DNA from 2 places in the Sterolibacterium denitrificans genome. Region 2 is predicted to be linked to the other one. Evidence: riboswitches for the same ligand, from Rfam matches in the RefSeq annotation. Region 2 holds a riboswitch; the other holds the start of a gene.
What was found. Region 2 has a riboswitch for cobalamin ahead of SDENCHOL_RS12795 (ribonucleoside triphosphate reductase). Riboswitches for the same ligand answer to the same signal wherever they lie in the genome.

Region 1 (14,502 bases), 2.8 Mb from region 2:
AGACCTTGTGCAGTCCGATGCTGACCGACAGTTCGCGCGCCTGCAGCAGCGCAGGCGATGCAGCCGAAGCCGAAACGTTGTCCATGCCGCTCATGGCCGTCCCCTGCCCAGCAGAAAGAGGAACACCGGCACGCCGATCAGCGCGGTAAGCACGCCGACGGGCAATTGCGTCGGCGCAATCACCGTGCGCGCCAGCGTATCGGCCAGCACCAGCAGGCTGCCGCCGGCCAGCACGGTGGCGGGCAGCAGCAGGCGATGATCGCTGCCCATGGCGTTGCCGATGGACAGACGCACCAGGTGCGGCACGATCAGGCCGACGAAGCCGATCGAACCGGCCACAGTTACCGCGCCAGCCGTCGCCAGCGAGGCGACGACGTAGATGATGCGGCGCAGCCTCGTCACCGCCACGCCGAGCGCGTGCGCCTGATCCGCGCCGCGCGTCAGCAGGTTGAGTTCGCGCGCGAAGGGCAGGACGACCGCCAGTGCCAGCGCCAGCAGCAGCAATACCGGCGTGCTGGCGATGACCTGCGACAGATCGCCCATCAGCCAGAACAGCATGCCGTGGAGCTGCTGTTCCGGCGCGATGCTGAGAATCAGGGCGATGATCGCGCCGCAGCCGGCAGCCACCACCACGCCGGTGAGCAGCAGACGGGTCTGCGTCCAGCTGCCGTCGCCGCGCGCCAGGCCGAAGACCAGCAGCATGGCGGCCAGCGCGCCAGCAAAGGCGAAACCCGACAACAACCAGCCGGCCAGCCCGAGCAGCATCGCCAGCAGTGCGCCCACTCCGGCGCCGCCGGAAATGCCCAGCACATAGGGATCGGCCAGCGGATTGCGCAAGAGCACCTGCATCAGCGCCCCGGCCAGCGCCAGCAGGCCGCCGCAGGCAAAGCCGGCCAGCGCGCGTGGCAGGCGCAGATCCATGATGATGGCCCGCGACGCGGTGTCCTGACCCGCCAGGGCCGCGAGGATTTCGCCGGGCGGAATCGACAGGGTGCCCGCCCCCAGCGCCAGCGCCAGACTGCCCAGACCCAGCAGCGTGAGCAGAACGAGAACCAATATGGCGCGGCGACGGGAGGACATGGCTTGCTTCTTCCTGGTTGCGATTTGCCGGATTGTATTCATGCGGACTTCAATACCACAGGCACGCCAGCAGGACGGCGGCTTCGACGACTTCGACCAGGGCGCCGGCGGTATCTCCGGTCATGCCGCCGATCTGCCGCAGCATCAGGCGGCGCAGCAACAGGAACACGCCGGCGGCGGCGAGCAGCGGGGCAAGCGCGCGCGGGCCGCAAAGCAGCGCGACCAGCAGGATGATTGCGGCCAGCAGCAGCCAGGCGGCGGGCCGGGGCAAATGGGCGTGCATGGCGCTGCCCAGCCCCTGGGGACGCACGTAGTCCATCGTCATGAACAGCGGCAGCAGCAGGGTGCGGCCGAGCAGCGGCGCCAGGATGAGCGGCAGGAAATCGAATGCCCGGCCGTCCGCCGGCCGATCCAGCAGGCTGGCGAGGGCAGCGAACTTCAACAGCAGCAGGATGACGACGGCCACCACGCCAAACGGCCCGCAGTTGGGATCCTTCATGATCGCCAGGGCGCGCTCGCGCCGGCTCTGGCCCTGAACTTGTCCGACAGCGCCGCCCCAGGCATCGGCGCTGTCGGCCAGGGCATCCAGGTGCAGGCCGCCGTACAGCCAGATCCAGAACGCCAGCAGTAGGGCGGCGGCGGGAAGATGAGGCAGATGCGCGGCCAGCAGCCAGGCCATGCCCGCCAGCAGGCTGCCGATCAGCAGGCCCACCAGCGGATAGCAGAGCACGGCGCGGCCGATTTCCACTTCGCTCGGCAGGCGCCTGAGCGGACTGGGCAGCCGGGTGAGGAACTGCAGGGCGATGAAGAACAGGCGCACAGGGTTCATGTCGATGCCGGCATGCTGACGTCGCCGGGCCTCGAAAGGGGGCGCAATGCTTGGCTGGGCAGCAGATGCAGCGAGGCATGGGCTACGTCCAGCTTGAGCAGTTCCGTGCGCGGGAGACCGCGCATCGCGCACAGCAGCAGGCGAATGACGCCGCCATGCGTGATGACGAGGGTGGCCGAAGTTTCGGCCTCGGCCTCGGCCGCGCAAACCGCGCTGAGTTCATTCCAGGCGGCCAGCACGCGGGCTTCAAAGGCAAGCAGGGTTTCGCCCTGCGGCGGCGGATGGCGCCAGGGATCTTCCCAGAAGCCTTGTAGGGCCGCCGCGCTGTCCGGCTCGGCGAGCAGGTCGTTGAAATGCCGGCCTTCCCAAGCGCCGAAATCGAGTTCGCTCAGACGCGCATCGATGCTCAGCGGCAGCGCCCACTGCGCGGCCAGCTCATGAGCGAAGTCGGCGCAGCGTCTGAGCGGCGAGCTGACGATGCGCCGCCAGCGGTGCGGCTGGGCCGTCGTGGTTGCGGCACGCCGCAGTTGCCGCCAGCCTTCGGGAGACAGCGCATCGTCGCCGCGTCCGCGCAATACGCCGTCGCTCGTTTCGCAGGTTGCGCCATGGCGCAGCAGACCGATATTCATAGCTTTTCCGAGACGCCGGCTTCGGCAAAAGTCGCCATGTCGTTGTGCAGCGCGCAGGCCAGGCGCAGCAGCGGCACGGCGGCAGCCGCTCCACTGCCTTCTCCCAGGCGCAGACCCAGTTGCAGCAGCGGCTGGGCACCCAATGCCTGCAGCAGGCGTTGATGGCCGGGTTCGGCCGAAGCATGGCCGTAAAGAAACCACTCGGCCGTGCCCGGATTGATGCGCTCGGCGGCCAGCGCCGCGCTGGTGACGATGAAACCATCGACGAGCACGGGCAGCCCCAGTTGGGCGCAGCGCAGGAACGCGCCGGCCAGCGCGGCGATTTCAAACCCGCCGACGCGGCGCAGCGTTTCCAGCGGCTGACATAGATTGGGGTAGTGGAAATCCAGCGCGCGTTGCATGACTTCGATTTTGCGATTTACGCCGGGCGCATCCAGACCGCTGCCTGGGCCGGCCAGCCGCGTCGGGCTTTCATTCAACAGACCGCAGGCCAGCGTCGCGGCGGCGGTGGTGTTGCCGATACCCATTTCGCCGCCGATGTAGAGTTCGGCACCTGCCGCCGCGGCGCGTTCGGCGCTGGCGCGGCCCGCGGCCAGCGCGGCTTGAAGCTGTTCGGCCGTCATGGCCGCCGCCTGCGCCAGATTGGCCGTTCCCGGGCCGAGAGCGAGATGGCGCACATCGGGAACATCCGCCAAGCCGCCCGCCGTGCCCAGATCGATGACTTCCAGACGGGCGCCGAGCGTGCGCGCCAGCACGCTGATGGCTGCGCCGCCGCGGGCGAAGTTCCTGATCATCTCGGCAGTGACCGCCTGCGGAAAGGCGGAGACGCCTTCGGCCATCACTCCATGATCGGCGGCGAAGACGGCGATATGGATTTTTTCCACCTGCGGTTGCGCGCGCCCCTGCAAAGCCGCCAGGCGGATGGCCAGCGTTTCCAGTTGTCCCAGCGCGCCGGGCGGCTTGGTGAGCTGGTCTTGCCGCGCGCGGGCGGCGGCTTCGGCATGGGCATCGAGGGAATGGGGCGGCTGGCTGATCCAGTCGTCAGTCGGATTCATGGTTTGCCTTTCAGGTAATGCGGCAGGCCCGCGATGGTGAGAATGACGCGCCCGCTCGAGGCGGCGATGTCCTGATGCAGGCGGCCGGCTTCATCACAATAGCGGCGGGTGAGTTCGCCCAGCGGCACGATACCCAGGCCGGTTTCATTGCTGACCATGATCAGCTCGCCCGGCAGTTGCGGCAGCGTGGTCAGCAAGGCGGCGCGCTCGCGGGCCAGGCGCGCGGGATCGGGATCGAGCAGCAGATTGGTGAGCCACAAGGTCAGGCAATCGACGAGGATGAGGCGCCTGGGTTCGGCGCTTCCCTCCCGTTGCAGGGCGTCGGCCAGCGCCAGCGGCGCTTCCACCGTCCGCCAGTGGCTGGGGCGATTGGCCTGGTGGTGCTGGATGCGCGCCTGCATCTCGGCATCGTCGGCGCGCGCCGTGGCGATGTAGCTCACGGGCAGGCCGCTGTCTACCGCCAGGCGTTCGGCCAGGCGGCTTTTGCCGGAGCGCACGCCGCCGAGTATCAGGGTTTGCATGACGAAATTTCCTTGAGCGCAGTGGTCAGACGTTGCCAGCCGGATTCGGCGCCGGGCAGGCCGAAACGCAGACTGGCCGGGCCGGGTTCCGACCGAAACAGGCGCACCAGAATGCCGCGTTGCGCCAGTTGCCGGTAGAGCCGTTCGGCCTGCGGGGTGATCGACCATTGAAACAAGGCGCAACCTCCCGCCGGTGGCAGACCGTATTCTGTCAGCAGTTTGGCCAATCGCCGTCCTTGTTCGGTCAAGTGGCGGCGCTGATCCGCCTGCCAGTCCATATCCCGCAAGGCCGACGTGGCCAGCCAGCGCGAGGGGCCGGCCAGCGGCCAGGGCCCCAGATCGTCGGCGAGTTCATCGAGCAGGCCGCGTGCCGCCAGCACGAAACCGACGCGCGCGCCCGGCAGGCCGAAGAATTTGCCCAGGCTGCGCAGGATGATCAGGCCGGGACGCTGGCTGCAGGCGGCCAGACTGTCCCCGGGCGTGGCATCGACATAGGCTTCGTCGACCACCAGCCAGCCGCCGTGGGCGGCCAGACGCTCATGCCAGGCCAGCAGGCGTTGCGGATCGTTGCGCACGCCGCCGGGATTGCTGGGTTGCATCAGCACCAGTACATCGAGCGTGTCGAGCAGCGCCTCATCCGCGCATTCGCTTTGCCAGTTCAGGCATTGATGACCGGCCCGTTGCCAGGCCTGGGCGTGTTCGGCATAGCCCGGGGTTTCGATGGCCACCCGGCCGGGGGCGCGCAGACGCGGCAGCGCCTGGATCGCCGCCTGCGTACCCGCGACCGGCAGCGCATGCGCCGCGCCATAGGCGGCACAGGCGGCGCCAATCAGCCCGTCTTCATCTTCCGGCAGGCGGCTCCAGGCGCTGGTCGGGATTTGCAGTGACTGCAGTCCTGGCCAGGGATGCGGATTGATGCCGGCGGACAGATCCAGCCAGTCCTCTGCCGCGATGCCGTAGCGCAGCGCCGCAGCCCGCAGGCGACCGCCATGTTCAAGCATGCAGCAGTCTCCAGAGCACGGCCCAGACCAGGCTCAGGCCCAGCCACAGCAGCACGCCGCCATTTACCAGGGACAGGGCGCGCTCGATGTCTGCGGCGCGCGCCGGGCGCCGGCAGCCCAGTTCTGGACGATGTTCCCGGACGCCGTGATAACGCGCCGCGCCGCCCAGACGCACGCCCAGGCTGCCGGCGCCTGCCGCCATCACGGGGCCGGCATTGGGACTTTGCCAGCGGCCGGCTTGCTCGCGCCAGCAACGCCAGGCATGTTGAGGGTTGCCGAGCAGGGCATAGGTGATAGCGGTCAGGCGCGCGGGCAGCCAGCCCAGCAGGTCGTCGAGGCGGGCGGCCGCCCAGCCGAAGTAGCGGCGGCGCGCATCGCGGTAGCCCCACATCGCATCCAGGGTGTTGGCCAGGCGATACAGCAAGGCCCCGGCGCCGCCGGCGACGCAGAACCAGAACAAGGTGGCGAAAACGGCATCGTGACCGTTTTCCAGCACGGATTCGACCCCGGCGCCGGCGACGGCCGTTTCGTCGAGTTGATCGCAATCGCGCGAGACGATGCGCGCCACCGCCCTTCTGGCTTCTTCCAGCCGTCCGTCCAGCAGAGCCTGGCCGATCGGCCGGGCATGTTCGATCAGGCTGCGGCCGCCCAGGGCGAAACCCAGCAGCAGGGCATCGAGGATGGGGTGGCGCCAGCAGGCGGCCAGCAGCACCGGCGGCAACACCAGCAGCAGCCAGCCGAGCAGGCCGCGCAGACGGTTGCCCAGGGCATGGCCCGGCACGCCCCGGCGCAAGCCGCGCTCGATACCGTCGGCCAGCCGGCCGAAGCCCACCAGCGGGTGCCAGCGCCGTGGCTCGCCCAGCCAGCGATCGATGGCTACCCCGGCCAGCAGGCTGAGGATGAAAGGCAGGTCGGGAGTCACTGGCGATGGATCATGGCGTCAGGCACGGAAACAGGTGGTACCGCGCGGGCTGGATGAAAAATGGCGCCTGCATTCCTCCAGTGGAATGCAGGCGCCGCTGTGCTGCGGCGGAAGCCGGTGCCCGCAGACGGGCTTCAGGGCTTCAGAAATCGTAACGCAGATCGGCGAAGAACGTCCGTCCGTCGGCAGGATAGTACGAGCCATAGTAGCCGGATGGAGCGTATTTCCTGTCCGTCAGGTTGACGACTCTGGCGCGCGCGGTCCAGTTCGATTGGCGCCAGCTCGCGACGAAATCCGCCGTCGTGTAGGCGGCAAGCTGCTCGAAGAAACTGTTGCTCGTATCGCCGCCGGAATAGCGTCGGCCGACATGGTTGGCCAAGAGAGACAGATTGAGGGCAGCAACCGGTTTGAAGTTGATGCCGATATTGGCCTTGACGCCGGGAACCAGCGGCACTTTCTTGCCGCTATCCGCGCCTTCGCGGAATTTCGCCTTCTGGAGATTGAGGCCGCCAATGAGTTGCCATTGCCGATCGAGGTCGTAGCGAGCGCTGATGTCGATCCCTTCGTGGCGTGTTTTGGCAAGGTTCTCGTTCTCGAAAGTCAGGCCGTTATAGGCGATTTCATCCTTCATGCCCAGGCTGTACGCGGTGACTTTCAACCCATAGGCGGCGCCATTCAGGTCGATCCCCGCGTCGATGAATTTCCCCTGTTCGGGCCGGACCGGCTTGCCGGCGAAGCCGGTAAAAGTCGTCAGTTCATCCATATTCGCATAGCGGAAAGTGCTGCCGAACCGCGAGAAAACGCGGACACCCGTCGCCAGTTGATAGCTCAGGCCCAGCTCGCCGATGGTTTTGGCGTGATCGTTGGTCATCCTGAGGCCGCTCGAATCGGTTGCCGATTGATCGATTTTCTGGTGGCGGGCGCCGGCAGTCAGGGTCAGACCGGTCGTCAAGCCGGTTTGATTCTGAAGATAAACCGCCTGGCTCTTTTGATCGATCCTGACCGTTTTGGTGATCGAGCCATGATCGCTCGCCGATTTGTCGGAAGTCAGATCGCCATCGTAATAATCAAAGCCGATGGTCGTCCTGCTTGCCAGGGCGCCCAGTCCATGCTGCCATTGCAAGCGGGGCGTAAATGAAAGAACCGTGGATTTGCGATCGTCGAAACTGAACCAGTCCGAAATCCAGGACGTGTTTTCCACTTTCGAATAACCGGCCTCGGCCAGGAATTTCAGGGTGTCGGTGATTTGCATGGACACGCCGGGCCTGACATAAGCGCTGCGCCGCTCGATGTAGCTATCGAGCGTGACGGCCTGTTTTGGATTGCCGTCGTATTGGGCCTTGGTCAATGCACCGGGCAATCCGCTGTCCAGCGACGACCAGCCCAGATCGACGAACGCCTCGCCCCTGTCGAAATTCGTGCTGACGCGCCCGGCAACATTGTTGCGCTTTTGCTTGTTGTTCTGACGCCAGCCGTCGGCATCCTGGCGGTTCGCGGAAAGCGCCAGATTGATGGCGCCGAGCTGTCTGGAAAAACCGGCCGAAATCTGTTTGCCGTCCTGACTGCCTGCGCCCAACTGGATGTGCGCGCCATCCTTGCGCTTGCCGGTGATGATGTTGATCACCCCGCCGACCGCATTGTCGCCATACAGGATGCTGCCGCTGCCGTTGATGATTTCCACGCGTTCGATGCTGTCGAGCGGCACGATCCCCCAGTCGATGTTCGTCATGTCGAGGGAGTTGAGGCGTTGCCCATCGAGCAAGACCAGGGTTCTCGAAGCCGCGCCTTCACCGAAGCCCCGCATGTCGATTGCCGTATCGGCCCCGAGCGATCCATACAGCGGCGCGACGTTGAGCCCGGCCTGGCTTTTCAGTACATCCGGCAAGCTCTGCGCGCCGGATGATTGAATGTCCTCGCGCGTGATGATGATGACGTTCGTCGCCGCCGGCGCGCTTGACTCATGGAAGCGGGTTGCCGTGACGACGACTTCGCCGGGCGTCGTGATTTGTTGAGCGTCGGCAGAGGCAGTCGCAAAAAGAAGCGGCAGCACGGCTGCCATGGGTTTCAGGCGGGTATGCATGGTTTTCCCCTCTCCGGCAGGCGTCCCCGCATGCCGGTAACGATGAATGAAAGTGCCGGGGGAAAATGAGTGAGTTCCGGAGTTTGCGCCGCAACGATGAAACCGCCGTTCGACTCAGCTCCTGCTGGCGCCCACTCCCCGTGGCACTTGCGCTGGTCGTTCAGGCCGGTCTCCGGACTCGCAAGTCTTGACGTGTCGCCTTCCCAGGATGCAACCCATTCCCAGTGGCTGGATGACACGCCCGCACTCGCTTACCGTTGCGGGGGCAGTAGCGGCATTGCTTCAAAAGATCGGAAGCGCACCGCTTTCCCGTTTCAGCGTGGCCGGTTTGCATTGCTGGCCGACCACGACACCTTGAACGAAGCCGCGATTCTAGCATGGCGCATGGCGGCGAATGTTTCGGCGGTTGCATTCACCCAGGCTTTCCAGTAGTTTGACGATTTGCCCGCGCCCGGCGGGAAACCTCATCATTTGCAGTGATTGCCACACCAGCAGCCAATGCAGCAAGCGGAGTTTTGCCATGAATGCCAGCGACAAGTTTCTAGCTTCCAACGCCCGGGTGGATGATGCCAGCGTCCAGCCCTTGCCGAATTCGCGCAAGGTCTACGTCGTCGGCAGCCGGCCGGACCTCCGTGTGCCGATGCGCGAGATTTCGCAGGCCGACACGCCCCTGCATGGCAGCGAGGCGGTGGAGAAAAATCCGCCCATCCACGTCTATGACTGCTCCGGCCCCTACACCGATCCGGACGCGCGGATCGACATCCGCGCCGGCCTGGCGCCGCTGCGTGCCGCCTGGATCGCGGAACGCGGCGATACCGAAGTGCTGGCCGGCCTGTCTTCGGCCTATGGCCGCGAGCGCCTGGCCAATCCGGCCAGCGAGGCGATCCGCTTCAACCTGACGCGCGCGCCGCGCCGCGCCAGGGCTGGCGCGAACGTCACCCAGATGCACTACGCCCGGCGCGGCATCGTCACGCCGGAAATGGAGTTCGTCGCCATCCGCGAAAACCAGAAACGCGAAGGACTCACCGAATTATTGAACCGCCAGCATGCGGGCGAGCCGCTGGGGGCGGGTATCCCGAAAATCATCACGCCGGAATTCGTGCGCGACGAAATCGCCCGCGGCCGGGCGATCATTCCGGCCAACATCAATCACCCGGAAGCCGAGCCGATGATCATCGGCCGCAATTTCCTGGTGAAGATCAACGCCAACATCGGCAACTCGGCGCTGGGCTCCAGCATCCAGGAAGAAGTCGAGAAGATGACCTGGGCGATCCGCTGGGGCGGCGATACGGTGATGGATCTGTCCACCGGCAAGAACATTCATGAAACGCGCGAATGGATCATCCGCAACAGTCCGGTGCCGATCGGCACGGTGCCGATCTACCAGGCGCTGGAGAAGGTGAACGGCAAGGCCGAGGAGCTGACCTGGGAAATCTTCCGCGACACGCTGATCGAGCAGGCCGAGCAGGGCGTGGATTACTTCACCATCCATGCCGGCGTGCTGCTGCGCTATGTCCCGCTGACGGCGCAGCGCCTGACCGGCATCGTCTCGCGCGGCGGTTCCATCCTCGCCAAGTGGTGTCTCGCGCATCACCAGGAGAATTTCCTCTACACGCACTTCGAGGACATCTGCGAAATCATGAAGGCCTACGACGTCGCCTTCAGCCTCGGCGACGGCCTGCGGCCCGGTTCGATCCACGACGCCAACGACGCGGCGCAGCTCGGCGAGTTGAAGACGCTCGGCGAATTGACGCAGATCGCCTGGAAGCACGACGTGCAGGTGATGATCGAAGGCCCCGGCCACGTGCCCATGCACATGATCAGGGAGAACATGGATCTGCAGCTCAAGCTCTGCCACGAGGCGCCGTTCTACACCCTCGGCCCGCTGACCACCGACATCGCGCCGGGTTACGACCATATCACCAGCGCCATCGGCGCGGCGATGATCGGCTGGTACGGCACGGCCATGCTCTGCTACGTCACGCCCAAGGAGCACCTCGGCTTGCCCGACAGGAACGACGTCAAGGACGGCATCATCGCCTACAAGATCGCCGCCCATGCGGCCGATCTGGCCAAGGGCCATCCGGGCGCGCAGATCCGCGACAATGCGCTGTCCAAGGCGCGTTTCGAATTCCGCTGGGAAGACCAGTTCAACCTCGGCCTCGATCCGGACAAGGCGCGCGAATTCCACGACGAAACCTTGCCGCAGGAAGGCGCCAAGCAGGCGCACTTCTGTTCCATGTGCGGGCCGCATTTCTGTTCCATGAAGATCACCCAGGACGTGCGCGACTACGCCGCCGCCGAAGGGCTGAAAGAAGACGAGGCGCTGGCCAGGGGCATGGAAGCCAAGGCCGTGGAATTCGTGAAAAAGGGCGCAGAGGTTTATCAGAAACTCTGAGAAACTCTGACCGCGATGTGCTTCCACGTTTCCAGCCCCGATGACGATGAGTCCGCAACTCCGGCATAGCGATCCCACCGGCACGGTGGATTTTCAGGATCCCGGCGCGGTATTCAGCGCCATCGATCAACTCCTGACGCGGCGCTATGGTGAGGATTACGGGCGTCCCCTGCTGAGGCAGGCCATCGACGATCTGGCGGCGGCCTTTCGCGGCAAGCACCCCGGCTTGTTGCGCTGCGATACGCATTATCACGACCTGCGCCACGCGCTCGACACGGGGCTGGCGATGGCGCGGCTGATCGACGGCCATGGCATCGAGACGGCGCCGGCGGCGGCCGAACATCTCGACGCCGGGCATGCGCTGCTGGGCGTGCTGCTGGCGCTGTATCACGACATCGGCCTGCTGCGCCGCCATGATGAGCATCACCTGACCGGCGCCAGCCTGACGCCGATCCACGAAGCGCGCGGCGTGGCCTTCATGCGCGATTACCTGTCGCGTCCGGCCATGGCGCCGCTGGCGCATCTGGCCGGGAAGGCGCAACTGATCATGATCACCCGCCTGTTCTGGCACCTGCCGGCGGATACCGCGCCGCTGGATCGGGCGCTGGCCTGCCTGCTGGGCACGGCCGACATCGTCAGCCAGTTGGCCGATCGCTACTATCTGGAAAAATGCCGCGACTTCCTGTTCATCGAATTCAGCGCCTGCGGCCTGGCCGGCGCGCCGGATCTGGCCTATCCCGATCCGGAAGCCCTGCTGCGCGAAACCCCGGCCTTCTATACGGGGATGCTCAGCGCGCGCATCCGCGAGGAATACGACTCGGCCGATCGTTACCTGAAAGCACATTTCGACGGCAGCTGTCCCTATGAGGCGGCGATCAACCGCAACTTCCGTTTCCTCGCCGAACTGCTCGACGAATCCAGGCTGGAGCGTCTGCATCGCCAGCCGCAGCGCCTGATCGATACCACTGCGCCCGGCGGCGCATGAGCACGGCCTGCCGATCGGGCTGCGCGGCCTGCTGCATCGCGCCGTCGATCAGCAGCGCCATTCCCGGCCTGCCGCGAGGCAAGCCCGCGGGACTGCCTTGCCCGCAACTCGACGACGCGCTGCGCTGCCGCCTGTTCGGCCGTCCCGAGCGCCCGGCCTGTTGTGGCGGCCTGCAGCCCTCGCTGGAAATGTGCGGGCAGACGCGGGATGAGGCGCTGGCCTGGCTGACGCGACTGGAACGACTGACGCAATAGACACAATAGATTCGCGTGAATTCAGCGTCCGGCCGCGCTCGGGTGCGTCCATACCCCTGTGCTAGACTCGCCCGCCACACCGCCACCACCTCATCCGGAACCTCATGGATCTCACCCTGCTGCACGCGCTCATCCTCGGCATCGTCGAGGGATTGACGGAGTTTTTGCCGATTTCCAGCACCGGCCACCTGATCCTGGTCGGTGACCTGCTCGGCTTCAATGATGACAAGGGCAAGGTGTTCACGATCGTCATCCAGTTCGGCGCCATCCTGGCCGTCGTCTGGGAATACCGGCGCAAGATCGGCAGCGTGATGACGGGCCTGGGGCATGATCCCGTGGCGCGCCGCCTGGTGCTCAACCTGCTGATCGCCTTCATGCCGGCGGCCATCCTGGGCCTGTTGTTCGGCAAGCTGATCAAGGCCCATCTGTTCCAGCCGGTGCCGGTAGCCATGGCGTTTCTGGTCGGCGCGGTGCTGATCCTCTGGGCCGAGAAGCGCAATCACCGGATTCGCGTCGAGAGCGTCGATGATCTGACGCCGCTCGACGCCTTCAAGGTCGGCTGCGCCCAGTGCCTGGCGCTGATTCCCGGCACGTCGCGCTCGGGCGCGACCATCATCGGCGGTCTGCTGTTCGGCCTGTCGCGCAAGGCCGCCACCGAATTCTCCTTTTTTCTGGCCATACCGACGCTGACCGCCGCCACTTTCTACGAACTCTACAAGGAGCGGGCGCTGTTTTCCGCCGACGATCTGGGCATGCTCGCAGTGGGTTTCATCGCTTCCTTCATCTCCGCTTTCCTTTGCGTGCGTTGGCTGCTGCGTTTCATCAGCACGCACGACTTCACTCCCTTCGCCTGGTATCGCATCGTCTTCGGTCTGGTGGTGCTGGCGACCTGGCAATTCGGGCTGGTCGATTGGACGACGCCGTAGCGCCGCGGATGGCGCGGCGCGGGCGGTATAATTCCGCCCCTTTCTTTTTTTCCAGCCCCCCGATTGCCGATGAACGTCCTGTTCGAAGAGGACGGCGCCTTCAAGGCTGGCGCCGTCCTCGCCGATAACAACACCTCGCTGCAGGTCGAGCTGCCCACGGGCAAGCGCAGCAAGGTGAAGAGCGCCAATGTCCTGCTGCGTTTCAGCACGCCGGGCGCGGCCGAATTGCTCGAGCGCGCCGAAAGCGAAGCCGCCGGGATCGACAGCGATTTTCTCTGGGAAGTCTGCGGCGATGCCGAATTCGGCTTCGAGGACATGGCGCGCGAGTACGCCGGCCATGCGCCGGATGCCGTCGAGGCGGCGGCGGTGCTGCTGCGCCTGCATTCGGCGCCGGTCTACTTTCATCGCAAAGGGCGCGGGCGTTATCGCAAGGCGCCGCCGGAAATTCTCCAGGCGGCGCTGGCCGGGCTGGAGAAGAAGCGCCAGCAGGTGCTGGCCATCGAGCGTCTGAGCGGCGAATTGCAGGCGGGACGACTGCCCGAGGAACTGCGGCCGCTGCTGCGCCAGTTGCTCTACAAGCCGGATCGCAACCGCCTCGAAACCAAGGCCTTCGAGGCGGCCTGTGCCGCCAGCGGCCTGTCGCCGGTGCAGTTGCTGGCGCGCTGCGGCGCGCTGTCGTCGATCCACGACTATCATCTGGATCGCTTTTTGTTCGAGTATTTTCCGCAGGGCGAAAAGTTTGCCGCCGATCTGCCGCCGGCCATGTTGGCGGACCTGCCGCAGGCGCCGGTGCGCGCCTTCAGTATCGACGATGCCCAGACCACCGAAATCGACGATGCCTTTTCGGTCGTGCCGCTGGCGGCGGATGAAGGCGGCGGCTGGCGCATCGGCATCCACATTGCCGCGCCGGGACTGGGTATCCGGCCGGACGACGAACTGGGGCGTCTGGCGCGCAACCGTTTGTCCACGGTGTACATGCCGGGGCGCAAGATCACCATGCTGCCCGAGGCGGTCGTTGAGCGCTATACCTTGCTGGCCGGGCGCAGCAATCCGGCATTGTCGGTGTATCTCGATGTCGCGGCCGATTTCAGCATCCGCCGCCGCGAGACCCGTATCGAGGCGGTTGCCGTCGCGGCAAACCTGCGCCATCACGACATGGAGCCCCTGTTCAACGAAGAGACGCTGGCCGGCGGCCTGCCGGACTTCGATTTCCGCGACGAGCTGCGGCTGCTCTGGGAGTTCGCGACGGCACTGCAGGTCGGGCGCGGCAAGGCCGGTCAGACGCAGAACCAGACGGATTACAACTATGTCGTCGACTGGTCGGCCGATTCATCGCCGGAGCCGGGACGCATCCGTATCGAGCGGCGCAAGCGCGGCTCGCCGCTCGACACGCTGGTGGCGGAATTGATGATCGCCGCCAATGCCGGCTGGGGCCGCGATCTTGCCGATGCCGGCGTGGCCGCGCTGTACCGGGCGCAGACGGCAGGCAAGGTGCGCATGACGACCGTCGCCGCGGCGCACGAGGGGCTGGGCGTCGATTGCTACACTTGGACGACCTCGCCCTTGCGCCGCCACGTCGATCTGCTCAATCAGTGGCAGTTGATCGCCTGGCTGCGCGGCGAGCCGCCACCGTTCGCCGCCCGCTCCATCGAGCTGCTGTCCGCCATGCGCGACTTCGAGCTGACCTATGCGGCCTATGGCGAATTCCAGCGCGGCATGGAGCGTTACTGGTGTCTGCGCTGGCTGCAGCAGGAAAACCTGCAGGAGGCCACGGCCCACGTGCTGCGCGAAGGTCTGGTGCGCCTCGAAGCCGTGCCGCTGG
Region 2 (14,502 bases):
CGCGGTTTGAGCGCCGGAGCGCCGCGCCTGCTCGACGAAAGCGTCGAGGTAGTCGATGCCGGACTCGTTTTCGCGGATGCCGAGAAAAATCTGCTTGGCCACGCCCCGCTTGCCGAGCCGTACCGGCACGATGTCGAGCGCATCCGCGTATTCCTCGACCAGCCAGCGCGGCAGCGCGCTGACGCCGCGCCCGCTGGCGACCATCTGCAGCAGGATGTCGGTGGTTTCGATGGTCTTGTGGCGCTTCGGCGAGACGCCGGCCGGCAGCAGGAACTGGTTGTAGATATCCAGCCGTTCGATGGTCACCGGATAAGTGATCAGCACTTCGCCGCTCAGTTGTGCCGGTTCGACGAACGCCGCGCCGGCCAGCGCATGGCTGCGGCTGACCACCAGCACCTGCTCGTAATCGAACACCGGCTCGAAGGCGAGGCCGGATTTGTAAAGCGGATCGGGGGTCACCAGCAGGTCGATCTCAAAGGCGAACAGCGCGCCGATGCCGCCGAACTGGAATTTCTGCTTGACGTCGACATCGACATCCGGCCAGGCGGCGAGATAAGGCGCAACCACCTTGAGCAGCCATTGGTAGCAGGGATGGCATTCCATGCCGATGCGCAGCGTGCCGCGTTCGCCCTGGGCGAATTGCTGCAAGCGCTCCTCGGCCAGCAACAGTTGCGGCAGGACGCGGTTGGCCATGCCGAGCAGGTACTGGCCGGCCTGGGTCAGCCGCAGGCTGCGCCCTTCGCGCAGCCAGAGCGGCGTGCCCAGTTGCTGTTCCAGTTTCTTGATGCTGTGGCTCAACGCCGACTGGGTCAGACAGAGCACGTCGGCGGCGGCGGTCAGCGAGCCTTGTTTATCGACTTCGCGGAGGATTTCCAGATGTATGCGTTCGAGCATATATGAGCGGATTTAATCGTTATTTGAATTAATACCATTTTACTTCATGAATAGTGGTCTCTAGAGTGACGCCTGCATTTTTCAGAAAAGGAAACGGACAATGACCATCATCCACACCCTCGGCTTCCCGCGCATGGGCGCCCAACGCGAACTGAAGTTCGCCCTCGAAGGCCACTGGCGCGGCGAGATCGATGCCGCCGAACTGGAAGCCGTTGGCCGCCAATTGCGCGCCCGCCATTGGCAGGCGCAGCGCGATGCCGGCCTCGATTTCGTCAGCGTCGGCGATTTCGCCTATTACGATCACGTCGCCAATCACATCCAGTTGCTCGGCTGCGAGCCGGCGCGCTTCGGTTTTTCCGGCGACGAGCCGGCGTTGGCCCGCTATTTCACGCTGGCGCGCGGCGTCGCCCGCGAGGCCGGCGCATCGGGCGACGGCCATCCGGCACTGGAAATGACCAAGTGGTTCGATACCAATTACCACTACCTGGTCCCCGAATTCACGCCGGAGACGGCGTTCTCGCTGGCCGATGAGCGCCTGTTTGCCGAGGTGGCGGAAGCGCAGGCACTGGGCCATCCGGTCAAGGCCGTGCTGCTCGGGCCCTTGAGCTTTCTCTGGCTGGGCAAGGAAAAGGCGGCCGGCTTCGATCGCCTCGGCCTGCTGGACAAGCTGCTGCCGGTATACGGCCAGATTCTCGCCCGCCTCAAGGCGCAGGGCGTGCAATGGGTGCAGATCGACGAGCCTGTCCTCGGCCTCGATCTGGCGGCAGCCTGGCAACAGGCCTTCGAGCCGGCTTATGCCAGGCTGGCGACGAATGGCGTGCCGTTGCTGCTCGCCACTTATTTCTCGCCCTTGCAGGAGAATCTCGTTCTGGCCTGCCGCTTGCCCGTGGCCGGCCTGCATGTCGACGGCATTCGCGCCGCCGGGGAAATTACCTCGGTGGCCGACTGGCTGCCGGCGCACAAGGTGCTGTCGCTGGGCATCGTCGATGGACGCAATGTCTGGCGCACCGATCTGGATGCGGCGCTCACCCGCATTCGTCCGTTGTTCGACAAGCGTGGCCAGAGCCTGTGGCTGGCGCCGTCGTGCTCGCTGCTGCACGTGCCGTTCAGCGTCGCCGGCGAAATGAAGTTGGACGGCGAACTGCGCGGCTGGCTGGCCTTCGCGGTCGAAAAACTCGACGAGCTGCAAGTCTTGAAACAGGCGCTGGCCGGTGATGCCGCCGCCGATGGCGAACTGGCGAAATCCCGACAAGCCATACGGGCGCGGCATGCCAGCCGTCGGGTCAATAATCCGGCCGTCGCCGAGCGTCTGGCTGCGTTGCCCGCCGCCGCCGACCGCCGCCATGCTGCCTTTCCCGTCCGCCAGGCCGCGCAGCGCAAGCGTTTGCAGCTGCCGCTGCTGCCCACCACGACCATCGGCTCCTTCCCGCAGACCGCCGAAATCCGCGCCGCCCGGGCTGCCTTCAAACGCGGCGAACTGTCCGCGGCCGACTACGAAACCGCGATGAAGAAGGAAATCGCCCACGCCGTCGCGGTACAGGAAGAACTGGGCCTCGACGTGCTGGTGCATGGCGAAGCCGAGCGCAACGACATGGTCGAATATTTCGGCGAGCAACTGGCCGGCTTCTGCTTCACCGGCAACGGCTGGGTGCAGTCCTACGGCTCGCGCTGCGTCAAGCCGCCGATCATCTACGGCGACGTCTCGCGTCCGCAGCCGATGACCGTGGACTGGAGCGCCTACGCGCAAAGCCTGACGCCAAAACCGATGAAGGGCATGCTGACCGGGCCGATCACCATCCTGCAATGGTCCTTCGTGCGCGACGACCAGCCGCGCTCGACTACCGCCGCGCAGATCGCCCTGGCCATCCGCGACGAAGTCTGCGACCTGGAAAGGGCCGGTATCGGCATCATCCAGATCGACGAGCCGGCAATCCGCGAAGGCCTGCCGCTGCGCCGCGCCGCCTGGCGCGAGTACCTGGCCTGGGCGACCCGCGCCTTCCGCCTGTCGGCCTCGGGCGTGGCCGACGAAACGCAGATCCACACCCACATGTGCTACTCGGAATTCAACGACATCCTGCCCGAGATCGCGGCCATGGACGCCGACGTGATCACCATCGAGACCAGCCGTTCGGACATGGAGCTGCTGGATGCCTTCGGCAAGTTCAAATATCCGAACGAAATCGGCCCCGGCGTGTATGACATCCATTCGCCGCGCGTGCCGAATGCCGACGATATGGCGCGCCTGCTGCAAAAGGCGCGGGAGACAATCCCGGCCGGCAACCTGTGGGTCAATCCCGACTGCGGCCTGAAGACGCGCGGCTGGCCGGAAACCGTCGCCGCGCTGCGCCACATGGTGGCGGCGGCCAAGGCGTTGCGCGCCGTTTGAGTTTTCATCGCCGCGTCGTGGATATTGCCAAGGCATGCCGCAGCAACCTGTACGTAAAAGTTGCTGCGGCGCGGTGGGCTACTATATCTAGTAGCACTGCACCAGTTTTCTACTACCGGTAGTGTTTTTTTCTTGACAGCTGAAATCTTGTGGCACTAGACTGGCTGCCGTCGATGGTTCCCAAGTCGGGATTGAAAGGGAATCCGGTGCCAGGCCGTCGGCCTGAAACCCGGAACTGCCCCCGCAACTGTAATCGGCAAGCGCTTCGGCACGACATGCCACTGGATTTTTCCGGGAAGGCGAGCGAAGCGCGTTGAGCCGAGAGTCAGGAGACCTGCCTCGATGAGTCCTTTTTTCAATTGGGGCGGGGTGTCCCTGACGTGAGGTCGCGCATGAGTCTGCCAGTTGCTGCCGCTCGTGCATCGGTACATCGACCGATGCGGAAAGTCCCCGCCCATTCTTGCGGAGACGCCCGATGCCGGTACGAACAGAACGCCAACCCGCTTCTTTGCTGAATGCCGCCGGATCGCCGGTTCGGCCCGCCTCGCCCGCCCTGCCGACGCGCATCGTCAAGCGCGATGGCCGCGACGAGCCCTTCGAGTCCGCACGCATCGCCTCGGCGCTCGCCCGCGCCGGCGCGGCCAGCGGCGAGTATGACGAGGAGGAGGCGCAACTGCTGGTCGCGCGCGTGCTCAAGGTGCTGCGCCACCGCCACGACCGCTATCAAAGCGCCGCGCCGACCGTGGAGCAGGTGCAGGACATCGTCGAGCAGACGCTGGTCGACGCCAACCACATCGCCACCTTCCGCGCCTACGTCGCCTACCGCGACCAGCACCGCCGGCTGCGCGAGGACCGGCGCACGCTGGTCGACGTGGCTGCGGCCATCGACGAGTACGTGGATCGCGCCGACTGGCGCGTGCGCGCCAACGCCAACCAGGGCTACTCGCTCGGCGGGCTGATTCTCAACGTCTCCGGCAAGGTGGTCGCCAACTACTGGCTGTCGCACGTCTATCCGCCGGAGATCGGCCAGGCGCACCGCGACGCCGACATCCACATCCACGACCTCGACATGCTCTGCGGCTACTGCGCCGGCTGGTCGCTGCGCCAGCTGCTGTTCGAAGGCTTCAACGGCGTGCCCGGCAAGCCCGAGGCCGATCCGCCGAAGCATTTTTCGAGCGCGCTCGGCCAGATGGTGAACTTCCTCGGCACGCTGCAGAACGAATGGGCCGGCGCGCAGGCGTTCAGTTCCTTCGACACCTATCTCGCGCCCTTCGTCAGGAAGGACAGGCTCGACTATGACGCCGTGCGCCAGGGCATGCAGGAGTTCATCTACAACCTCAACGTGCCGTCGCGCTGGGGCACGCAGACGCCGTTCACCAACCTCACCTTCGACTGGGTCTGCCCGGAGGATCTGCGCGAGCAGGTGCCGGTGATCGGCGGCGTCGAAATGCCCTTTGCCTACGGTGAGCTGCAGGCCGAGATGGATCTCATCAACCGCGCCTACATCGAGGTGATGAGCGCCGGTGACCGGCGAGGCCGCGCCTTCACCTTCCCGATCCCGACCTACAACATGACCGAGGACTTCCCGTGGGAGTCCGAGAACGCCGAACGTCTGTTCGCGATGACGGCGAAGTACGGCCTGCCGTACTTCCAGAACTTCATCAACTCGGACATGAAGCCGAACCAGATCCGCTCGATGTGCTGCCGCCTGCAGCTCGACCTGCGCGAGCTCTTGAAGCGCGGCAACGGCCTGTTCGGCTCGGCCGAGCAGACCGGCTCGATCGGCGTCGTGACGATCAACTGCGCGCGCCTCGGCTTTCTCCACGCCGGCGACGAGGATGCGCTGATGGCGCGCGTCGACCGCCTCGCCGACATGGCGAAGGAGAGCCTGGAGATCAAGCGCAAGGTGGTGCAGCGATTGATGGACGACGGCCTGTTCCCGTACACCAAGCGCTACCTCGGCACGCTGCGCAACCACTTCTCGACCATCGGCGTGAACGGCATCAACGAGATGGTGAGGAACTTCACCGGCGCCGCCGACCTCACGGACGACGAAGGGCACGCGCTGGCGATCCGCCTGCTCGACCGCCTGCGCGACAAGATGCGCAGCTATCAGGAAGAGACCGGCAACCTCTACAACCTGGAGGCGACGCCGGCCGAGGGCACCACCTACCGCTTCGCCAAGGAGGACAGGAAGCGCTGGCCCGGCATCCTGCAGGCGGGCACGGCGGAGAAGCCGTACTACACCAACTCCTCGCAGCTGCCGGTCGGCTTCACCGACGATCCGTTCGAGGCGCTGCTGCGCCAGGACGAGCTGCAGACGCGCTACACCGGCGGCACCGTGCTGCACCTCTACATGCGCGAGCGCATCTCCTCGCCGGCCGCCTGCCGTCAACTGGTGCGCACGGCGCTGACGCGCTTTCGCCTGCCCTACATCACCATCACGCCGACTTTCTCGATCTGCCCGAAGCACGGCTATCTGGCCGGCGAGCACGAGTTCTGCCCGACGTGCGACGAGGAAATCCTCGCCCGGCGCGCGGCCGCAAACTGATTTTTCACCGACCAAGAAAGGAAACGCCATGTCCGAAAAGCACCGTTCCCACGACATCCCCGACCACGAGCGCCAGCGCTGCGAAGTGTGGACGCGCGTCATGGGCTACCACCGCCCGGTGTCCGAGTTCAACCCGGGTAAGCAGGGCGAGCACGGCGAGCGCCGGCACTTCGTCGAGCCCTGCCAGGCAGCGCATGCCTGAACCCGTGCTGGCGGTGGGCGGCCTGGTGCCGTTCACCACCATCGACTTCCCCGGCCGGCTGGCCGCCGTCGTCTTCTGCCAGGGCTGCCCGTGGCGCTGCACCTACTGCCACAACCCGCACTTGCTGCCGCGCGGCGCAGGCGCGCTGTCGTGGCCGGAGGTGCTGGCCTGGCTGGAAACGCGGCGCGGACTGCTCGACGGCGTGGTCTTCAGCGGCGGCGAGCCGCTGCTGCAACGCGACCTGCCGTTCGCGCTCGCCGACGTGCGCGCCCTGGGCTTCGCCACGGCGCTGCATACCGCCGGTATCTACCCGGAACGCCTGGCCGCCGTGCTGCCGCTCGTGGATTGGGTCGGCTTCGACGTCAAGGCGCCGTTCGCCGATTACGCGCCCATCGTCGGCTGCGACGGCGGCACGGCGGCGCGTGCTTCGCTCGAACTGCTGCTCGCCGCCGGCGTGGCCCACGAGATTCGCTGCACCGTGCCGCCGCAACTCGCCGCCGCCGCGCTCGGCCGCATGGATGCCGAACTGGCCGGCCTCGGCGTCGCGCATCTCACGCGACAGACCTGCCGTCCGCGCGCTTCTCGGTAAAACGACGGACCCACGGACGCCCTCGGAATTCGTGGCGAATCTGCGCCAGACCGGCATGCGCGGCATAACCGCTCTTGATCTTCGCGTCATCCTGTATTTGGTGAGAATTCGTAACATTCGTAAGTAACGTAACTAATGGACGTTTTATTGGACTCCCCAGTCTACAATTCGGGCTTGTTTTATTTATGGCCCGACCATGTCCGTGATTTCCACATTCTGTCGACTTGGCCTGCTGCTGGCCCTGGCTGGCTGCGTGCCTTTGCAGGCCTTGCGACCGGCGACACCGCATGCGTCGCAATTACAGTTGCCCGCGCAATGGTCCGCGGCCGTACCCGCGCTCGCACCCGCGCTCGCACCCGCGGGCGCGGCGGTGCAAATGCAGTGGTGGCAGCAGTTTGGCGATGCCACGCTGGATACGTTGATGGCGCAGGCGCTGCAGTCCGCGCATGATCTGCGCACGGCACAGTCCCGTTTGCAGCAGGCGCGGGCGGCGCTGGATCTGGCGGAAGCCGGGCTGGCGCCCAGCATAGGCGCCAGCGCGGGGGCGAATCGTGCGCGCAGCGGCCATGCCAGTCCGCAGACTCAGTACACGGCCGGCTTCGATGCCAGTTGGGAGCCGTCCATCTTTGGCGGCCAGCGCGATGCCGTGAGCGCCGCCGAGTTTGATTTGGAGGCCAGCGCGGCCAGTCTGGATGCGGCCAGGGTCAGCCTGGCGGCCGAGGTGGCGCTGAACTATGTCAACCTGCGCAGCTTGCAGCAGCGCCTGCAGATTGCCCGCAGCAATCTGGTGGCGCAGGAGGAAACCTGGCAACTGGTGAGCTGGCGCAACCAGGCGGGCCTGGCCAGCGAGTTGGAGCTGGAACAGGCCAGCGCCAATCTGGCCAGCACGCGCGCCAGTCTGCCGGGGCTGGAGTCCGGCATCGCCGCGGCCATGCATCGGCTGGCGGTGTTGAGCGGACAGCCGCCGGCCAGCTTGCGCGATCGACTGGCGCCAGCGCAGCCCCTGCCCGGTGCGCAGGCGCTGACCCGCTTGCCGATTCCTGCCGATACCTTGCGCCAGCGTCCCGATGTGCGGGCGGCGGAGCTTGGTCTGGCGGCGGAGCTGGCGCGGCTGGATCAACGCCGCGCCGACGCCTGGCCCAGCCTGAAACTGTCCGGTTCGCTCGGTTGGCGGGCGGCGTCGACCGGCGCCCTGGGCAGCGGGGCGAATGTCGCCGCCTCGCTGGCGGCCAGCCTGGCGGCGACCTTGTTCGATGGCGGCCGCATCCGCGCGCGCATTGACGCTCAGGATGCCGCCGCCGAGCAGGCGCTCATCGCTTACGAAAAAAGCATCCTGACCGCGCTCGAAGACGTCGAGAACGCGCTGGCCGAACAGGCGGCGGCGCAGACGCGCAGCCAGGCGCGCAGCCAGGCGGCTGCGGCCGCGGCACGGGCGGCGGCGCTGGCGCAGCAGATGTATCGCAGCGGCATGGTGGATTTTCAGCGCACGCTGGATGCCGAACGCACGCGGCTGTCCAGCGAGGACAGCGAGGCGACGGCGCGGGCCGATGAACTCACGGCGCTGATCCGTCTTTACAAGGCGCTGGGTGGCGGCTGGCAGGGCGCCAGCGCGGAACACGCAGAACACATGACGTAAGCAGAACACACCGATGCCAACGAGGAAGCGCAATGAACGCAAAAACGCTCGATCCCTTGCTGCAACCAGGCCGCGGCCGCCTTACTGGCTGGCGCAGCGGCTTGCTGGTCGTCCTGCTCTTGATCTTGGCCGGCGGCCTGTATCTGGCTTTCTTCTCCGGCAAGAAACAGCAGGGGCGTTATCTCACCGAGGAAGCCGCCCTGGGCCATCTGGTGGTGAGCATTTCCGCCAGCGGCACCCTGGCGCCGACGCGCTCGGTGGACGTCGGCAGCGAGCTGTCCGGCACGCTGGAGGCGGTGCTGGCCGATGACAACGACCGCGTCAGCCAGGGCCAGATCATGGCGCGGTTGGATACCGCCAAGCTGCGCGATGCGGTGACCCGCTCGCAAGCCGCCGTGACGGTGGCCGAAGCGAACGTCGCCCAGGCCGAGGCCACGCTCAAGGAGCAGCAGGCCAATCTCAAACGCCTGCGCGAAGTGCATGAACTTTCCGGCGGCAAGGTGCCGGCCGCCAGCGAACTGGAAACCGCCCAGGCCGCCGTGGCGCGCGCCGAGGCCAACCGCCAGAGCGCGCAGGCGGCGGTGATCCAGGCCAAGGCCGTGCTCACCACCGACCAGACCAACATCGACAAGGCGGTCATCCGCTCGCCGATCAACGGCGTGGTGCTGGCGCGCAAGGTCGAGCCGGGACAGACCGTGGCCGCTGCCATGACCACGCCGGTGCTGTTTTCCATCGCCGAGGACTTGACGCAGATGGAACTGGAAGTGCGCGTCGATGAAGCCGACGTCAGCACCGTGCAGCTCGGCCAGCCGGCCAGCTTCAGCGTGGCGGCCTGGTCGGGGCGGCGCTTTCCGGCGACCATCAAGCGCGTGGGCCTCGGCTCGACCATCATCGACAACGTGGTGACTTACAAGACCGTGCTGAGCGTGGCGAATGACGATCTGGCCCTGCGCCCGGGCATGACGGCCACGGCCCAGATCATCACCGTCGATCGCGAGAATGTCCTGCTGGTGCCGACCGCCGCCCTGCGTTATGTGCCGCAGCAGGCGGGGAATGGCAGCGATGAGAAAGCCGGCGATGGCGGCAGCTATGTGGACAAGCTGTTGCCGCGCATGCCGCGCCGCGCCAAGAAGGCCGGCCAGACGGCGCCGCGTGCCGGCGGTTCGGGGCAGCTCTGGGTGCTGGAGCAGGGCCAGCCGCGCAGGATAGACGTGCAACTGGGCGCCAGCAACGGCCGCCAGACTGAAATCACCGGCGGCGAGCTGAAGCCCGGCATGCAGGTGATCACCGATTATCTGCTGGAGGCGACGTGAGTCTGCCAACGCCGCCAGCGCAGCAGGCGCTGATCGCCCTGCGCGGCGTGGACAAGATCTACGGCAGCGGCGCGACCGCCTTCCAGGCGCTGCGGCAGGTCGATCTGGACATCCACGCCGGCGAGTTCGTCGCCATCATGGGGCCCAGCGGCTCGGGCAAGTCCACGGCGCTGAACATCATCGGCTGTCTGGATGTGGTGAGCGCGGGCAGCTACCGCTTCCGCGACATCCCGGTGGAGCAACTGGATCGCAACCAGCGCGCGCTGCTGCGGCGGCATTACCTGGGTTTCGTCTTCCAGGGCTTCAACCTGCTGGCGCGCACTTCGGCGCGGGAGAATGTCGAACTGCCGCTGCTCTATCGCGGCCAGGATGCCGCCAGCCGCCATCGCCAGGCGACCGACGCCCTGGCCCAGGTCGGCCTGGCCGGCTGGGAGCATCACACCCCGGCCGAACTCTCCGGCGGCCAGCAGCAGCGCGTGGCCATCGCCCGTGCCATCGCCACCCGGCCGCTAGTGCTGCTCGCCGACGAGCCGACCGGCAACCTCGACACCACGCGCAGCCGCGAGATCATGGAATTGCTGGGCAGCCTCAACCGCGAACAGGGCATCACCGTGATCATGGTCACCCATGAACTCGACATGGCCGCCTATGCCCAGCGCATCGTCCGCTTCGTCGATGGCCGCATCGACAGCGATCAGCGCAATGCTCACGATGCGCACGACGCTCAAGACGCACATTCCCATCGCCTGCCGCCGGAGCCCCACTGATGCAGATGCTGATCAACGCCCTGCTGCTGGCCGAGCGCGCCATCCGCCGCAATCTGATGCGCTCTTTTCTGACCGTTCTGGGCATCGTCATCGGCGTGGCGGCGGTGATCACCATGGTCACCCTGGGCGATGGCGCCACGCGCATGGTGGCCAGCCAGATTGCCAGCCTCGGCAGCAACCTGCTGCTGCTGCGCCCCGGCCAGATGCTCGGCCCCGGCGGTGGCGGCGGCGCCGGCGTGCCGCGCTTTCGTCTGAGCGATGCCGACGCCCTGCAGAACCAGATCGCCTCGCTGCGCGTGGTCGCTCCGGTGGTGAATAGCCGCGCCACGCTGGTGGCCGGTGGGCAGAATTGGTCGTCGACGATCAATGGCAGCACGAACGACTATTTTTCCGCCGGCAACTGGACCTTGGCCGAGGGCCGCCTGTTCGAGCCGGACGAGGAAATGGCCGGCCGCTCGGTGTGCGTCATCGGCCATACCATCCGCCAGCAGTTGTTCGCCAATCAGCAGGTACTCGGCGCCGAGCTGCGGGTGAAGAACATCGCCTGCGAAATCATCGGCGTGCTGGCTTCCAAGGGCCAGGGGGCGATGGGTCAGGACCAGGACGACATGGTCGTCATGCCGATCCGCACCGTGCAGCGGCGGCTGACCGGCAATCAGGACGTCGGCAGCCTGATGCTCTCGGTGCGCGACGGCATCGCCGCCGAGCCGGTGATGGAGCAGATCAAGCGCCTGATGCGCGAGCGGCGCAAGCTCGCCGATGGCGAGGAAGACAACTTTTCCATCATGGACACCAAGCAGATCGCCGAGACGCTGACCGGCACCATCCGCACCATGACCGGTCTGCTCGGCGCGGTGGCGGCCGTGAGCCTGCTGGTGGGCGGCATCGGCATCATGAACATCATGCTGGTCTCGGTCACCGAGCGCACCCGCGAGATCGGCATCCGTCTGGCCATCGGCGCGCTGGAGCACGAAGTGCTGCTGCAATTCCTCATCGAATCCGTGGTGCTCTCGGCGCTGGGCGGCCTGATCGGCATCCTGCTGGCCTTCATCGCCTGCCTCGGTCTGAGCGCGCTGATGCACCTGCCGTTCACCTACAATCCCGGCATCAATCTGCTGGCCTTCATCTTCTCCGGCGCCATCGGCATCGTCTTCGGCTACTTCCCGGCGCGCCGCGCCGCCCGGCTCGATCCGATCCAGGCGTTGCGCTATGAGTGAGGGCCGAGGGGCAGGGGCGCGGCGCGCGTTCAGCGCAAGGCCGTCTGCAACGCCTTGACCAGGGCGCTGGCTGCCAGCGGGTCGCCGATGTAGGCGGTCGGGCTGATGCGGTCGACCTTGCCGGCATAGCGCTCGATGATGGTGTCGGCAGCGGCTGACGTGGTGCCGACGATGGCGACGCTGTGCAGCAGCTCATCGTCGATCAGCGCGCCCATGTCGCCCCAGGCACCTTGCTTGGCCAAGGTGCTGAGTGTTTCCTGCAAGTCGCCGCGTCCGAGGTGTTCGAGTACCGGCCGGTAGGCGGGCGTGGAAGCATAGAAGGCAATCTGCACGCGCAGTGCCCGCACGGCCTGTTCAACTTCTGCCGGCGTGTGCCCGGTGGCGACCAGCAACTGGCAGGAAATCTGGAAATCCTTGCGTGACCGTCCACTTTTGGCGAGGCCGCGCTGCAATGCCGGCATCGTGCAGTCGTCGAGGTAGGACAGGCTGTGGAACGGATGGATGAGAAAGCCGTCCGCCACTTCGCTTGCCACGCTCGTCATGGCGGGGCCGACGCCAGCCAGCAGGATGGGCGGTGGGCCATAGGGATTGGGCGCCGGGGTGAGCAGCGGGGGCATGAGTGTATGGGTGTAATACTCTCCCCGGAAATCCAGCGGCGCCGTACCCTGCCAGGCCGCCCAGATGGCACGCACGGCCAGGACGAATTCACGCATGCGCGGTGCGGGTGCCGACCAGGGCATGGAAAAGCGCTTTTCGATGTGCGGACGAATCTGCGAACCCAGCCCGAGCAGAAACCGTCCCTGGGACATGCGCTGCAGATCGTTGCCCAACTGGGCAACGAGCATGGGGTTGCGCGCAAAGGCCACGGCAATGGCGGTGATCAGTTGTAGCTGGCTGGTATGTTCGGCCGCGATGGCCAGGGGCAGAAAGGGTTCGCCCGGTCCGTCAAAGGTGTAGGCGCCCGCGTAGCCGTCTGCTTCCAGTTGCCGGGCAATGGCGCGGGCATCCAGGGGATTGGGAGAGAGCAGGGGAGCATCGATCTTCATATGGTGAGGATAGGTGTGAAACAGGAAAGAGGGCAGATCCGTGGTGAAGCGTCGGGAGCGGAGCGCGACTCAAGGTTTTTTCGTTGTCGCTGTGTTGACGAACCCCGTCAGCGCCTGACGCAGTGGGCCATCGGGCAAGCTGCCGAGCAGACGTTCGATGCTGGCGCGGCCGCCGCTGCCCAGCGTGGCGGCGCGCGGTGGCGGCTTGGGTTGCGGGTGTTCGTCGAGCGGCTGGACCTTGATGCGGACTTCCGTCAGCGGCTCGCCGTGGGCGCGGTAGCGCTCCGTCAAGGTCGTGGTGAGCTGGCGCAGCTTGGTGGCGGCGGCACCGTTTTCGGCGTGGATGATCAATACGCCCTGCTTGAGATTGGCCACCCGGCAACTGCGGGCGAGCGCGGGAGGCAGGGATGCCGCCAGGATCTGCTGCAACTGCAGCAGATGATCGGCATGCGCCTGCAAGTTGGCGATGGCCGCATCGGTGCGCAGATAATCGTCGAGAGGGCGGCTACGCATGGGGAGCAAAGGAAGGCATTTGCCTGTTGGTTGGCAGGGGTTGCATTGGTGGCCGGGCCCGTCATTCTCGCCGTCCCGATGCGGGCTGGCAATCCTTGCAGGTTTTGATTGGCATTTTTTTCGCTGTATTCCTTCTTGCCGAAAGGCCACTCATCAGGCTAAAGTGCGCGCTTCTCGCCGTCGTAAGGAGTCTTGCGTGTTTGCCATCATACAAGCCGCCGGTTGGCCGATCTATCCGTTGTTGCTGGCTTCCATCATTGCCGTCGCGCTGATCATCGAGCGTTTTTCGACCTTGCGCCGCGCGCGCATCGTGCCACCCGGACTGCTCGAAAGCGTGATCGGCGACTTTCGCCAGAGCGGGGTAAATGAGCAGATGCTGCGCCGGCTCGAGCTGCATTCGCCGCTGGGCCGCGTGTTTTCCGCTGGTCTGCGCAACGTCAACAGCTCGCGCGAGATCATGAAGGAATCCATCGAGGAAGCCGGTCGCGCGGTGATGCACGAGCTGGAGCGCTTCCTCACCACCCTGGGAACCATCGCTTCGATCAGTCCGCTGATGGGGTTGTTCGGCACGGTGGTCGGCATGATCGAGATTTTCGGCTCGACCACGGCGGCGGGGACCAATCCGCAGCAGTTGGCTCACGGGATTTCAGTGGCGCTCTACAACACGGGTTTCGGTTTGCTGATTGCCATTCCGGCGATGATTTTCTACCGGCATTTCCGAGCCCTGGTCGACAGCTTCCTTGCCGAGATGGAACAGCAGGCGGTGAAACTCGTCGAGCTGGTGCACGGTGAGCGGCAGTAAGCCGAAACGGAGGCGACGATGAATTTCCAGCGCGGCCGGATGCGTGAGGAACCGGAAATCAACCTGATTCCGATGATCGACATCCTGCTGGTGATCCTGATCTTCCTGATGGTCACCACCACCTACTCGAAATACACGGGACTGGAGATCAATCTGCCGACGGCCGATGCCGAACAGAAGACCGAGCAGGCCAATGAGATCAACGTCGTGGTGAATCATCAGGGTGAAGTGATGGTCAATCGCAACGTGGTGGCCGGCCGGGATGTGGAGGCGATCAGCCTGGCGCTGCGCCGCGTGGCCGAGGCAAACGGCGCCCAGGAGCCGGTGGTGATCATCAGCGCCGATGCCGAGGCGACGCATCAGAGCGTCATCGACGTGATGCAGGCCGCGCAGCAGGCCGGTCTTGCGCATATTTCGTTTGCCACGCAGAACGCCGGCAACTGAGCAGCGCCGGGCCTGCATCCGCCCTTCGGCGCGGGCCATGGATCCTGCACATTTCTTTCCCAAGCTCTGGCAGCGGCGCAGCCCGGCTGCCACGTTGCTGCTGCCGGTCAGTCTGCTGTTCGCCCTGCTCGGCGGTTTGCGG

Region 1: linked by a shared signal. The riboswitch ahead of SDENCHOL_RS00385 (TonB-dependent receptor) and the one ahead of SDENCHOL_RS12795 (ribonucleoside triphosphate reductase) in region 2 are both predicted to bind cobalamin.

Annotation. Positions count from the first base shown of each region.
Region 1 covers NZ_LT837803.1:70,425-84,926, reverse strand. Annotated here, with positions in the region: gene SDENCHOL_RS00425 (ABC transporter ATP-binding protein) at 1-94, opposite strand, end outside; gene SDENCHOL_RS00420 (FecCD family ABC transporter permease) at 91-1,080, opposite strand; gene SDENCHOL_RS00415 (adenosylcobinamide-GDP ribazoletransferase) at 1,130-1,909, opposite strand; gene SDENCHOL_RS00410 (histidine phosphatase family protein) at 1,906-2,538, opposite strand; gene cobT (nicotinate-nucleotide--dimethylbenzimidazole phosphoribosyltransferase) at 2,535-3,593, opposite strand; gene cobU (bifunctional adenosylcobinamide kinase/adenosylcobinamide-phosphate guanylyltransferase) at 3,590-4,114, opposite strand; gene cobD (threonine-phosphate decarboxylase CobD) at 4,102-5,115, opposite strand; gene cbiB (adenosylcobinamide-phosphate synthase CbiB) at 5,108-6,037, opposite strand; gene SDENCHOL_RS00385 (TonB-dependent receptor) at 6,180-8,117, opposite strand; cobalamin riboswitch at 8,263-8,489, opposite strand; gene thiC (phosphomethylpyrimidine synthase ThiC) at 8,638-10,515, shown strand; gene SDENCHOL_RS00375 (hypothetical protein) at 10,562-11,500, shown strand; gene SDENCHOL_RS00370 (YkgJ family cysteine cluster protein) at 11,497-11,754, shown strand; gene SDENCHOL_RS00365 (undecaprenyl-diphosphate phosphatase) at 11,859-12,680, shown strand; gene SDENCHOL_RS00360 (ribonuclease catalytic domain-containing protein) at 12,750-14,502, shown strand, end outside.
Region 2 covers NZ_LT837803.1:2,821,687-2,836,188, reverse strand. Annotated here, with positions in the region: gene SDENCHOL_RS12805 (LysR family transcriptional regulator) at 1-894, opposite strand, end outside; gene SDENCHOL_RS12810 (GntR family transcriptional regulator) at 1-10, shown strand, start outside; gene metE (5-methyltetrahydropteroyltriglutamate--homocysteine S-methyltransferase) at 995-3,280, shown strand; cobalamin riboswitch at 3,438-3,637, shown strand; gene SDENCHOL_RS12795 (ribonucleoside triphosphate reductase) at 3,756-5,831, shown strand; gene nrdD (anaerobic ribonucleoside-triphosphate reductase) at 5,860-6,033, shown strand; gene SDENCHOL_RS12785 (anaerobic ribonucleoside-triphosphate reductase activating protein) at 6,026-6,622, shown strand; gene SDENCHOL_RS12780 (efflux transporter outer membrane subunit) at 6,819-8,258, shown strand; gene SDENCHOL_RS12775 (efflux RND transporter periplasmic adaptor subunit) at 8,291-9,571, shown strand; gene SDENCHOL_RS12770 (ABC transporter ATP-binding protein) at 9,574-10,338, shown strand; gene SDENCHOL_RS12765 (ABC transporter permease) at 10,338-11,555, shown strand; gene SDENCHOL_RS12760 (TIGR03617 family F420-dependent LLM class oxidoreductase) at 11,585-12,601, opposite strand; gene SDENCHOL_RS12755 (DUF721 domain-containing protein) at 12,671-13,114, opposite strand; gene SDENCHOL_RS12750 (MotA/TolQ/ExbB proton channel family protein) at 13,311-13,916, shown strand; gene SDENCHOL_RS12745 (ExbD/TolR family protein) at 13,935-14,360, shown strand; gene lpxK (tetraacyldisaccharide 4'-kinase) at 14,398-14,502, shown strand, end outside.